DNA from 3 places in the Pseudomonas knackmussii B13 genome. Region 2 is predicted to be linked to each of the others. Evidence: predicted binding sites of a transcription regulator. Region 2 holds the regulator's gene; each other region holds the start of a gene.
What was found. The regulator FliA, encoded in region 2, starts transcription of late flagellar genes. The targets are predictions, from matches to a motif close to CTAAAGTTTNNNNNNNNNNNGCCGNTAA.
Positions count from the first base shown of each region.

Region 1: the regulator FliA is predicted to act here: its motif matches at 2,814-2,841, upstream of PKB_RS07125 (flagellar protein MotY).
Region 3: the regulator FliA is predicted to act here: its motif matches at 1,897-1,924, upstream of PKB_RS10635 (methyl-accepting chemotaxis protein).

Region 1 is NZ_HG322950.1:1,486,834-1,491,195, forward strand. Features, by position in the region: gene PKB_RS07105 (bacterioferritin-associated ferredoxin) at 1-14, opposite strand, end outside; gene PKB_RS07110 (peroxiredoxin) at 292-894, shown strand; gene rnt (ribonuclease T) at 1,020-1,694, opposite strand; gene pyrC (dihydroorotase) at 1,691-2,737, opposite strand; gene PKB_RS07125 (flagellar protein MotY) at 2,878-3,885, shown strand; gene PKB_RS07130 (argininosuccinate synthase) at 4,003-4,362, shown strand, end outside.
Region 2 is NZ_HG322950.1:1,731,424-1,735,785, forward strand. Features, by position in the region: gene flhF (flagellar biosynthesis GTPase FlhF) at 1-474, shown strand, start outside; gene fleN (flagellar synthesis regulator FleN) at 633-1,463, shown strand; gene fliA (RNA polymerase sigma factor FliA) at 1,460-2,203, shown strand; gene PKB_RS08305 (chemotaxis response regulator CheY) at 2,429-2,800, shown strand; gene PKB_RS08310 (protein phosphatase CheZ) at 2,820-3,605, shown strand; gene PKB_RS08315 (chemotaxis protein CheA) at 3,636-4,362, shown strand, end outside.
Region 3 is NZ_HG322950.1:2,234,019-2,238,380, reverse strand. Features, by position in the region: gene acnA (aconitate hydratase AcnA) at 1-1,779, shown strand, start outside; gene PKB_RS10635 (methyl-accepting chemotaxis protein) at 1,961-3,526, shown strand; one part of gene PKB_RS29055 (IS3 family transposase) at 3,667-3,919, shown strand; one part of gene PKB_RS29055 (IS3 family transposase) at 3,919-4,362, shown strand, end outside.

The DNA.
Region 1 (4,362 bases), 240 kb from region 2:
AGGCAGACGTACATGGTGGCTACTACTAAGTAATGGGTTGTTGGTGGCGATACTAATGTTAATGAGAATGATTGTCAAAGTTCATTGGTCGGGTATTCCAAAGGAGACCGATTAGCGTTTTCAAACAAGGACTTGCGTGGCGGAGGGGACGGCTGCCACTGGGCGCGGGCGGGAGCTGCAGTGTATGATGCCGGGCCAATTTAGGGCTGCGCAGCACGCCCGGCAAGGCTTCCAGCAAGCCAGCCGACGGACTGCAGGCCACTCCGACCTCACCCTTCAAGGAGACATGGAATGAGCGTACTCGTAGGTAAGAAAGCGCCCGACTTCAACGTACCGGCTGTACTGGCCAGCGGCGAGATCGTCGAAAGCTTCCGTCTGTCCGACGCCATCAAGGGCAAGTACGGCCTGGTGTTCTTCTATCCGCTGGACTTCACCTTCGTCTGCCCGTCCGAGCTGATCGCCCTGGATCGCCGCATCCCGGACTTCCAGGCGCGCAACGTGGAAGTGATCGGCGTTTCCATCGACTCCCACTTCACCCACAACGCCTGGCGTAACACCCCGGTGGACAAGGGCGGCATCGGCCCGGTCAAGTACACCCTGGCCGCCGACATGACCCACAGCATCGCCAAGGACTACGACGTCGAGTCCGCTGATGGCGTAGCTTTCCGTGGCGCCTTCCTGATCGACCAGAACGGCGTAGTGCGCTCGCAGATCGTCAACGACCTGCCGCTGGGCCGTAACATGGACGAGCTGCTGCGTCTGGTCGACGCCCTGCAGTTCACCGAAGAGCACGGTGAAGTCTGCCCGGCCAACTGGAAGAAAGGCGACAAGGGTATGACTGCCTCGCCGGAAGGCGTTGCCAGCTACCTGGCCGAGAACGCCGGCAACCTGTAAGCCGCGTTCCGCTTGTGAAACAGCCCCGCCTTGGCGGGGCTTTTTCTTTGCGGTTGTCAGCAGGAAGCAAAAACAAAGCCCCGCGCGGGCGGGGCTTTGTCGGGGGCATTAAAGGAAGGCGAGGATCAGTCCTCGTCTTCCATCCAGCCACCGCATTCCTTCCAGCGGTTGACGATGCCGCAGAACAGCTCGGCGGTCTTCTCGGTGTCGTAGCGCGCCGAGTGTGCCTCGCGGTTGTCGAACTCCATGCCGGCGGCCTGGCAGGCCTTGGCCAGCACCGTCTGACCATAGGCCAGGCCGGCCAGGGTCGCGGTGTCGAAGCTGGAGAACGGGTGGAACGGGTTGCGCTTGAGACCGGTGCGGTTCACCGCGGCGTTAAGGAAGCCGAGGTCGAAGCTGCTGTTGTGGCCGACCAGGATCGCGCGCTTGCAGCCGTTGGCCTTCAGCGACTTGCGTACGCCACGGAAGATCTCGGTGAGCGCCTGTTCCTCGGCCACCGCCATGCGCAGTGGGTGGTCCAGCTTGATGCCGGTGAATTCCAGGGCCGCCTGCTCGATGTTGGCGCCTTCGAAAGGCTCGACGCGGAAGAAGTGGGTGTGTTCCGGGAACAGGAACCCGCTCTCATCCATGCCGATGGTCACCGCGGCGATTTCCAGCAGGGCGTCGGTGGCGGCGTTGAAGCCACCGGTCTCGACGTCGACTACTACCGGCAGGTAGCCACGGAAGCGCCGCGCCATCGGGTGGCGCGGGCCGGGCGGGTAATTGCCGTCGAACTCTTCTTCGTAGACTTCTTCGCTCATGCGCCGGCCTCCAGCAGGCGCCAGCGCAGTTTTTCGCCGGCGCGCAGCGGCACCACTTCGTGGTCGCCGAAGGGCAGGCTGGTCGGAGCGGACCATTCCTCGCGCACCAGGGTGATGCTGTCAGTGTTGCGCGGCAGGCCGTAGAAGTCCGGGCCGTGGAAGCTGGCGAAGGCTTCCAGCTTGTCCAGCGCGTTGCGCTGCTCGAATGCCTCGGCGTACATCTCGATGGCGGCGTACGCGGTGTAGCAGCCGGCGCAGCCGCAGGCGGCTTCCTTGGCGTGACGGGCGTGCGGCGCCGAGTCGGTGCCGAGGAAGAACTTCGGATTGCCGCTGGTGGCGGCGTCGAGCAGGGCTTCCTGGTGCACGTTGCGCTTGAGGATCGGCAGGCAATAGAAGTGCGGACGAATGCCACCGACCAGCATGTGGTTGCGGTTGTACAGCAAGTGGTGCGCGGTAATGGTGGCGCCAACGTTGGCCGGGGCGGCCTTGACGAACTGCGCGGCGTCGCCGGTGGTGATGTGCTCGAAGACCACTTTCAGGGTCGGGAAGCGCGCGACCACGCGGGTCATGTGTTCGTCGATGAAGCGCTTCTCGCGGTCGAACACATCGACGTCGGCGTGGGTCACTTCACCGTGCACCAGCAGCGGCAGGCCGACTTCGGCCATGGCTTCCAGGACGTGGAAGATGTTGTCGATGCTGGTCACGCCGGAATCGGAGTTGGTGGTGGCGCCGGCCGGGTAAAGCTTGGCGGCGTGCACGAAGCCACTGGCCTTGGCCGCGCGCACGTCTTCGGCGCTGGTGCGGTCGGTGAGGTAGAGCACCATCAGCGGCTCGAAGCGGCTGCCGGCCGGGCGTGCAGCGAGGATACGCTGGCGGTAGGCGTCGGCTTCGGCGGCGTTGCGCACCGGCGGAACAAGGTTGGGCATGACGATGGCGCGGCCGAAGGTGCGCGCGGCATCGCCGACGGTCTGGGCGAGGGCGGCGCCGTCGCGCAGGTGGATGTGCCAGTCGTCGGGGCGCAGCAGGGTCAGGCGGTCGGACATGGGAATTCCAGGGGGGCGGTTTGCAGCGGAAAAAGTGGGGAAATGCTACCGGAAAAGCCCGCTCCCGGCACTCGCTATCAAGTTTTGCCGAGGCTGTCCGATATCCCCTGGGTACTTTCCAGCTTTTCCCGGAGCCCCCCGTGCGCCATCGCTACCTTCTCCTGCTCGGCCTCTGCGCCAGCCTGCCGGCCTGGGGGCTGACCTTCCAGACGCGCCTGGAGAATGCGCAGTGGACGGTCGCCGGCGATCAGTTCGAGTGCCGTCTGTCGCAACAGGTGGCCGGGTTCGGCGTCGGCGAGTTCGTCTGGCGCGCGGGCGAGTCCCCGACCTTCCGTCTCAAACCGCAGCGCAACTGGTACGGCGGCGGTTCGGCGACGCTGCTGGCGGCGGCGCCGCCCTGGCGTCCGAGTCAGGGCGATATCAACCTCGGCTCGGTGTCCCTGGTTGCCGGCGAAGTGCCCTTCACCAGCAGCCAGCAGCAGGCCGGGCGTCTGCTCGATGGCGTGCTGGAAGGCCGCAGTCCGGAAGTGCGCCTGCGCGGCACCGGTCAGGACTTGCGCGTGCGCTTGCTGGCGACACGCTTCGCCGATGGTTACGCGCAACTGCAGGACTGCTCGGCGAAGATGCTGCCGGTCAACTTCGACCAGGTGCGCACCAGCCAAGTCGGCTTCCCCGGCGGCGGTGACGCGCTCGATCCGTTGGCCCGCGCCAAGCTCGACATCATCCTGCAGTACCTGAAGGCCGACCCGTCGGTGAACCGCATCGAGCTCGACGGGCATTCCGACAACAGCGGCAACCGCCTGAGCAACCGCGACGCCTCGCGGCGCCGTGCGGTTGCGGTGCAGGAATACCTGAAAGCCAATGGCGTGCCGGAGAACCAGATCACCGTGCGCTTCTACGGCGAGAGTTATCCGCTGGTGAAGAACAATTCGGAGGCCAACCGCGCGCGCAACCGCCGGGTGACCGTCCATCTGTCGCGCGAGGCGGTGCCGGAGGCTCCGGCCGCGGCACCGGCTGCTCCTGCTGCGACACCACCTGCAACGCCACCGGCCGCACCCGCCCCAGCGGCACCCGCGCCCGCCGCGCCTACTGCCAAGGCGCCGGCCTCGGCGCCGCTTGTGCAAGGCTCCGCGAACCGCGGCGCCTAGTCGCACCTTCGATAGAATCTGTCGCGTTGTCGTCTAAAGCTGTCGCCCCTCTGTAATTTCCTACAGCGCGACAGTAGAATCGGTGGTTTTCGTGACAACCCCCCGTGGAGTGATGGCATGGCGGACGTGAAGAAGGTAGTCCTGGCGTATTCCGGTGGCCTGGATACCTCGGTGATTCTGAAGTGGCTGCAGGATACTTATCAGTGCGAAGTGGTGACCTTCACCGCTGACCTGGGACAAGGCGAAGAAGTCGAGCCGGCTCGCGCCAAGGCCCAGGCAATGGGCGTGAAGGAAATCTACATCGAGGACCTGCGCGAAGAGTTCGTCCGCGACTTCGTGTACCCGATGTTCCGCGCCAACACCATCTACGAAGGCGAGTACCTGCTGGGTACTTCCATCGCTCGCCCGCTGATCGCCAAGCGTCTGATCGAGATCGCCAACGCGACCGGCGCCGACGCCATCTCCCATGGCGCTACC
Region 2 (4,362 bases):
GATCCCGGCCAGTCTCTGCTCCAGGCCATGGCTCCGCTGGCGCGCAAGCGCCTGGTGCTGATCGACACCGCCGGTCTGCCCGCCAGCGATCCGGCGCTGCGCATGCAGCTCGAAGCGCTGGCCGCGCAGAGCCTGAACGTGAAGAATTACCTGGTGCTGGCGGCAACCAGCCAGAGCCAGGTGCTCAAGGCCGCCTGGCACGCCTACCGCAGCTGCGGACTGGCCGGCTGCGTGCTGACCAAGCTTGACGAGGCCGGTAGCCTGGGCGAGGCGATGTCGCTCGTGATAGCACAACGCCTGCCTGTTGCCTATCTGGCGGACGGGCCGCGAATTCCGGATGATCTGCAGGTGGCGCGCGCGCACCAGCTGGTCAGCCGTGCGGTGAGCCTGCAGGTGCCCGAAGAGCCCTGCGAGGACACCATGGCCGGCATGTTCGCCGGCCTGTATCAGCAACCGGCAAGACACGCCGGCTAAAGGATTCCAGACGGGCACCGGAGACGGGGCCCACGGTGGCCGGATGGCCGCCAAGCGGATACGGATGCTCAAGGTAGATCCGTCACGCCAACTGCGGCCGAGCACCGCAGCTGGCAGGGTCCCGGTGGCGGGATCGTTGAAGAGACAAGGTAATTTTTATGGGTATGCATCCCGTTCAGGTAATCGCGGTCACCGGTGGCAAAGGCGGCGTAGGCAAGACCAACGTCTCGGTGAATCTGTCCATGGCGCTGGCCGACCTCGGCCGTCGCGTCATGCTGCTCGACGCCGACCTCGGCCTGGCCAACGTCGACGTCTTGCTGGGCCTGCAGCCCAAGCGCACGCTGGCTGACGTCATCGAGGGCGAATGCGACCTGCGCGACGTCATCCTCCAGGGACCGGGCGGCATCCGCATCGTCCCGGCGGCGTCCGGCACGCAGAGCATGGTGCAGTTGTCGCCGATGCAGCACGCCGGCCTGATCCAGGCGTTCAGCGATATCAGCGAAAACATCGACGTGCTGGTGGTGGATACCGCCGCCGGCATCGGCGATTCGGTGGTGAGCTTCGTCCGCGCCGCGCAGGAAGTCCTGCTGGTGGTGTGCGACGAGCCGACCTCGATCACCGACGCCTACGCCCTGATCAAGCTGCTCAACCGCGACCACGGCATGACCCGCTTCCGCGTGCTGGCCAACATGGCGCACAGCCCGCAGGAAGGGCGCAACCTGTTCGCCAAGCTGACCAAGGTCACCGACCGCTTCCTCGACGTGGCGCTGCAGTACGTCGGCGCGATTCCGTACGACGAATCGGTGCGCAAGGCGGTGCAGAAGCAGCGCTCGGTCTACGAGGCCTTCCCGCGCAGCAAGGCGGCGCTGGCCTTCCGCGCGATTGCACAGAAGGTCGACAGCTGGCCGCTGCCGGCCAACCCCCGTGGCCACCTGGAGTTCTTCGTGGAGCGCCTGGTGCAGAATCCCACCGCGGGTTCGACCGTATGATGAGCGGCTCCGGAGCGCGTATGTACACGAAAGCACAGGCGCAGAACTCCCAGGAACAGCTGATCCAGCGTTACGCACCGCTGGTGAAGCGGATCGCCTACCACCTGCTGGGCCGCCTGCCGGCCAGCGTGCAGGTCGAGGACCTGATGCAGGCCGGCATGATCGGCCTGCTCGAGGCGGCGAAGAAATACGACTCCGGCAAGGGCGCGAGCTTCGAGACGTACGCGGGCATCCGCATCCGCGGCGCCATGCTCGACGAAGTGCGCAAGGGCGATTGGGCACCGCGTTCGGTGCATCGCAACACGCGGATGGTCAGCGACGCGATCCGTGCCATCGAAGCGCGCACCGGACGCGACGCTAAAGATCAGGAAGTTGCTGCCGAACTCAATATGAGTCTCGACGATTACTACGCGATCTTGAGCGACACCCAGGGCAGTCGCCTGTACAGCTTCGACGACCTGTTGCAGGAAGGGGCCCAGGGGCCGGCGGAAGACACCTCGCACCTGGACAACGAACCCTCCCACGGTCTGGAGGACGAGCGTTTCCAGGCGGCGCTGGCCGATGCCATCACCAAGCTTCCCGAGCGCGAGCGCCTGGTGCTGGCGCTGTACTACGACGAAGAGCTCAACCTCAAGGAGATCGGCGAGGTGCTCGGGGTCAGCGAGTCGCGGGTCAGCCAGTTGCATAGCCAGTGCGCAGCGCGCCTGCGGGCAAGGTTGTCGGAGTGGCGCGCGCACTAAGTGCACGGAAGTAACGGAATTTTCCGACGGGACGTATAGAATCCCGCCGGTCCGACGATCACTGGCGAATGGCCAGGCGATTCGTCGAAAGGGCAGAGCGGCGAACAGCGGCTCGGCGCCAGACAAGCAACAAGGCAGGTGCCGCCTCGGCACTCGCCAAAGGGTATTCAAGGTGCGCCTGCAGCGGCGCACCGGGACTGGACGGAGGCAGGCTTGGACAAGAACATGAAAATTCTCATCGTGGACGACTTCTCCACGATGAGGCGCATCATCAAGAACCTCCTGCGCGACCTGGGGTTCACCAACACCGCGGAAGCCGACGACGGCACCACCGCGCTGCCGATGCTGCACAGCGGCAATTTCGACTTCCTCGTCACCGACTGGAACATGCCCGGCATGACCGGCATCGACCTGTTGCGTGCAGTGCGCGCCGACGACCGCCTGAAGCACCTGCCGGTGCTGATGGTGACCGCCGAAGCCAAGCGCGACCAGATCATCGAAGCGGCCCAGGCCGGGGTCAATGGCTACGTGGTCAAGCCTTTCACCGCTCAAGTGCTGAAAGAAAAGATCGAGAAGATTTTCGAGCGGGTCGGCTGATTCCGACCAAGAGGGCGTCATGGAGCTCGTCAACGATTCCACGGGTGACTTCGAGTCGACCCTGAAAAAACACGCGCGCGATTTGGTCGAGAGCCTGGAGCGCGGCGAGGTGCAGCAGGCCGTGCAGCTCATCCAGGAGCTCAACCAGACCCGCGATCGCGGCCTCTACCAGGAGGTCGGCAAGCTCACCCGCGAACTGCACAACGCGATCGTCAATTTCCAGATCGATCCGAATTCCCGGCACGCCGCGGAAATGTCGCAGATCGCCGATGCCACCGATCGTCTGTCCTACGTGGTGACGATGACCGAGAAGGCCGCCAACCGCACGATGGACCTGGTCGAGGAGTGCTCGCCGCTGCTCACGCACATCGAGCACGAGGCCAAGGACCTGCAGGAACAGTGGTCGCGCTTCATGCGCCGCGAGATCGGTCCGGATGCCTTCCGCGACCTGGCCAAGCGCGTCGAGCAGTTCCTCTACGTCAGTGCCCAGGACAGCCGCAAGCTGTCTGCACACCTGAACGACATCCTGCTCGCACAGGATTTCCAGGACCTCACCGGGCAGGTGATCAAGCGCGTCACCAAGCTGGTCACCGAGGTCGAGAGCAACCTGGTCAAGCTGGTCTGGATGGCTGGGCAGGTGGACCGCTACGCGGGCATCGAGCACGACCACCAGGGCATGCGCGACGAAGTCGAAAAAGAAAGATCGTCCAAGGGTGAAGGTCCGCAGATCGCTGCCGATACAAGGAAAGACGTCGTGTCCGGTCAGGACGATGTCGACGATCTGTTGTCCAGCCTTGGATTCTGAAGTGCGCAAACGCGCCGTGGGGAGCACCGAATGAGCTTCGACGCCGATGACGAAATCCTCCAGGACTTCCTGGTGGAGGCCGGCGAGATTCTCGAGCAACTGTCCGAGCAGCTGGTCGAGCTGGAAAGCCGACCCGATGACATGGACCTGCTCAATGCCATCTTCCGTGGTTTCCACACCGTCAAGGGTGGGGCAGGTTTCCTCCAGCTGAACGCGCTGGTGGAGTGCTGCCATATCGCCGAGAACGTCTTCGACATCCTGCGCAAGGGCGAACGCCGCGTCAGCTCCGAGCTGATGGACGTGGTCCTGCAGGCGTTGGATACGGTCAACGTCATGTTCAGCCAGGTGCGCGACAACGAGGAGCCGACTCCGGCCTCCGCCGAGTTGCTCGCCGCGCTGTCGCGCCTGGCCGAGCCGGGCGGTGACGAGGAAGAGGCCATTGCTGAAGTTGCTGCCCCCGTGGCCGCTGCCGAAGTCGAGGCTCCAGTTGCCGAGCCGGCCGCCTATGGCGACATCACCGATGCCGAGTTCGAGCAACTGCTCGATGCCCTGCAGCCGGGCGCCGAAGCGGCCGCGCCGGTCGAACAGCCGGCCCCGGCCAGCGAAGCCGGCAGTGACGAAATCACCGACGACGAGTTCGAAGCGCTGCTCGACCAGCTGCATGGCAAGGGCAAGTTCAGCGCTGCCAGTGAGTCGGCTCCGGCCGCTGCTGCGCCGGCGGCCCCGGCCGCGCCTGTCAGTGCCGAAGGCGACGAGA
Region 3 (4,362 bases), 500 kb from region 2:
CGCGCGACCATCGCCAACATGGCCCCGGAATACGGCGCCACCTGCGGCTTCTTCCCGGTGGACGAGATCACCCTGGGTTACCTGCGCCTGTCCGGCCGCCCGGAGGAGACCGTGCAGCTGGTCGAGGCCTACTGCAAGGCCCAGGGGCTGTGGCGCGAGCCGGGCCAGGAGCCGCTGTTCACCGACGCCCTGCAGCTCGACCTGGGCGACGTCGAGGCCAGCCTCGCCGGGCCCAAGCGCCCGCAGGACCGCGTGTCGCTGGGCCAGGTGGCGCAAGCCTTCGACGACTTCACCGCACTGCAACCCAAGTCGGCAACCAGCCACGCCTCGGCCATCGACTATCAGCACGACGGCAAGACCCATCGCCTGGAAGACGGCGCCGTGGTGATCGCCGCCATCACCTCCTGCACCAACACCTCCAACCCCAGCGTGATGATGGCCGCCGGCCTGCTGGCGAAGAAGGCGCTGGAGAAAGGCCTGCAGCGCAAGCCCTGGGTGAAGAGCTCGCTGGCGCCCGGTTCCAAGGTGGTCACCGACTACTTCAAGGCCGCCGGGCTGACGCAGTACCTCGATGAGCTGGGCTTCGACCTGGTCGGCTACGGCTGCACCACCTGCATCGGCAACTCCGGGCCGCTGCTCGACCCCATCGAGAAGGCCATCCAGCAAGCCGATCTGACGGTGGCCTCGGTGCTCTCCGGCAACCGCAACTTCGAAGGCCGCGTGCACCCGCTAGTGAAGACCAACTGGCTGGCCTCCCCGCCCCTGGTGGTGGCCTACGCCCTGGCCGGCAGCGTGCGCCTGGACCTGGCGAAGGACCCGCTGGGCACCGGCAAGGACGGCCAGCCGGTGTACCTGAAGGACATCTGGCCGAGCCAGCAGGAGATCGCCGCGGCCATCCAGAAGGTCGACACCGCGATGTTCCACAAGGAGTACGCCGAGGTCTTCCAGGGCGACGAGAAATGGCGGGCGATCCAGGTGCCGCAGGCGAAGACCTACGTCTGGCAGGCCGACTCCACCTATATCCAGCATCCGCCGTTCTTCGAGCACATCGCCGAGGCGCCGCCGAAAGTCGCCGACATCGAGAAGGCCCGGGTACTGGCGGTGCTCGGCGACTCGGTGACCACCGACCACATCTCCCCCGCCGGCAATATCAAGAAAGACAGCCCGGCCGGGCGCTACCTGAGCGAGCACGGCGTGGCCTATGCCGACTTCAACTCCTACGGCTCGCGACGCGGCAACCATGAAGTGATGATGCGCGGCACCTTCGCCAACATCCGCATCAAGAACGAGATGCTCGGCGGCGAGGAAGGCGGCAACACGATCCACGTGCCCAGCGGCGACAAGCTGGCGATCTACGACGCCGCCATGCGCTACCAGCAGGACGGCACGCCCCTGGTGATCATCGCCGGCAAGGAATACGGCACCGGCTCCTCCCGCGACTGGGCGGCCAAGGGCACCAACCTGCTCGGGGTCAAGGCGGTGATCGCCGAGAGCTTCGAGCGCATCCACCGTTCCAACCTGGTGGGCATGGGCGTGCTGCCGCTGCAGTTCACCGGCGGCCAGGAGCGCAAGTCGCTGAACCTGACGGGCAAGGAGGTGCTGAACATCCGCGGCCTGAACGGAGAACTGAAGCCGCACATGACCCTCAAGGTGGAAGTCACCCGCGAGGACGGCAAGCAGGACAGCTTCGACGTGCTATGCCGCATCGACACCCTCAACGAAGTGGAGTACTTCAAGGCCGGCGGCATCCTTCACTACGTGCTGCGCAGCCTGATCTGAGGCCAAGCCGGAGCGCCCCGTGACCAAAAGGTCACGGGGCGCTGCCATACCACCAAATGTCAATTTGATTACAATCTGCTTCCACGCCATGATGCCAGCGCCAAAAGCGTGACCGCATTCAACTTTTCGTCGAAGCGGCCGATACCCCCTCTGAACCCGCCGCTTCCTGGACGTCCCCCACATGCGCAACAACCAGCCGGTCACCCAGCGTGAACGCACCTACCCTGCCGAACAGCGCCTGATCTCCACCACGGACCACCGCGGGGTGATCACCTACACCAACGACGCCTTCGTCGCCATCAGTGGCTTCGAGCGCGAAGAGCTGCTCGGCTCGCCGCACAACCTGGTACGCCACCCGGACGTGCCGCCGGCGGTGTTCGCGCACATGTGGGAGACCCTGAAGAAGGGCCGGCCGTGGATGGGCATCGTCAAGAACCGCTGCAAGAACGGCGACCACTACTGGGTCAACGCCTACGTCACGCCAGTCTTCGAGCGCAACGAGATCGTCGGCTACGAATCGGTGCGCGTGCGCCCCACCGCCGAGCAGGTGGAACGCGCCCAGGCGCTGTACCAGCGCATCGCCGCCGGCAAGTCGGCCGTGCCCCAGCGCGACCGCTGGCTGCCGGTGCTGCAGGACTGGCTGCCGTTCATCCTCACCAGCCAGGTCGCCTTCCTTATTGGCACCTGGCTCGACTCGCACTGGGGCTTCCTCCTCGCCGCCCTGCTCGCCGTGCCGCTGGGCCTGGCCGGCCTTAGCTGGCAGCAGCGCGGCCTCAAGCGCCTGCTGCGCCTCGCCGAGCAGACCACCTCGGACCCGCTGATCGCGCAGATGTACACCGACAGCCGTGGCGCCCAGGCGCGCCTGGAAATGTCGATCCTCAGCCAGGAAGCGCGCCTGAAGACCTGCCTGACGCGCCTGCAGGACACCGCCGAACAGCTCACCCAGCAGGCCCGCCAGGCCGACAGCCTGGCGCACCACAGCTCGGCGGGCCTTGAGCGCCAGCGCGTCGAAACCGACCAGGTGGCCACCGCCGTCAACGAGATGGCCGCGACCACCCAGGAAGTGGCGAACAACGTGCAACGCACCGCCGACGCCACCCGCCAGGCCAACGAGCTGACCCGCCAGGGCCGCAGCATCGCCAGCGAAACCCGCGAAGCCATCGAGCGCTTGTCCGCTTCGGTGGGTGAAACCGGCCTGGCAGTCAGCCAGCTGGCCCAGGACAGCAACGAGATCGGCGGCGTGGTCGACGTGATCAAGGGCATCGCCGACCAGACCAACCTGCTGGCGCTCAACGCCGCCATCGAAGCGGCCCGCGCCGGCGAGATGGGCCGCGGCTTCGCCGTGGTGGCCGACGAGGTGCGTTCGCTGGCCCAGCGCACCGCCGAATCCACCGAGCAGATCCACGGCCTGATCGCCAAGTTGCAGCAGACTGCCGAAAACGCAGTCAGCGCCATGGAGACCGGCCGCCGCCAAGCCGACGAAGGCGTGGAGCGCGTGCTCCTGGCCGACCAGGCGCTGGTCGGCATCAGCGATTCGGTGGCCAACATCGCCGACATGGCCCACCAGATCGCTGCGGCAGCCGAGGAACAGAGCGCGGTGGCCGAGGAGATCAACCGCAACATCGCGACCATCGCCCAGCTGGCCGACCAGACTTCCGGCGAAGCCCAGCGCACCGCGCTGCTCAGCGAGGAGCTGACCGGCACGGCGCAGGAGCAGTACTCGCTGGTTGAGCGGTTCAACCGCTGAGTCGCACCCGCTCCGAAACCAGGCAGCCCCTCTTCCGCAGAGGGCTGCCCTGGCCCCTCCCGTAGGGGCGGATCTGAAGTGGCCTAATGATTCTGGACACCCCGATAGGGCGTTAAGCTTCGCCCACAGCTGAGGTGTTCATGAGCAGAAGATCATTCAGTCCAGATTTCAAACTGGAAGCCGCCCGCTTGGTGGTGGATCAAGGCTATACGGTGCCGGCCGCCTGCAAGGCGATGGGGGTGGGGCCCACGGCGATGCGTCGCTGGGTGGCGCAGTTGCAACTGGAGCGTGGCGGCCAGACGCCTGCGCATAGCAAGGCGCTGACAGAGGATCAGCGGCGCATTCAGGAGTTGGAGGCGCAAGTCCGCCGCTTGGAGCGGGAGAAAGAGATTCTAAAAAAGGCTACCGCTCTCTTGATGTCGGACGCCCTCGACTAGTCAGGCTGGTCGAGGCATTGGGCGAGCAGTATTCGCGTACGGAACTGTGCCGGTTATTCCAGGTAAATCGCAACAGTGTTTATGCGGCCCGAAAGCGGCAGGCACGCGTCTGCAGTCGACGAGAAGCGTTACGCCAGCGCGTGGTGGAACTGCATGCCCAGAGCCGCAGCGCGGCCGGTGCCCGAACGCTATCGGCCGCCTTGCGCAACGAGGGCTTTCCTGCAGGCCGTTACCTTGCCGCCCGGTTGATGAAAGAGGCCGGGCTCGTCAGTACACAACGCCGTAAACATCGCTACCGGGTTGCCAAGGAACACAGTGCCATCGCGGCCAATGAGCTGGCGCGCCGGTTCAATGTGAGCCGCCCCAACCAGGTGTGGTGCGGGGATGTGACGTACATCT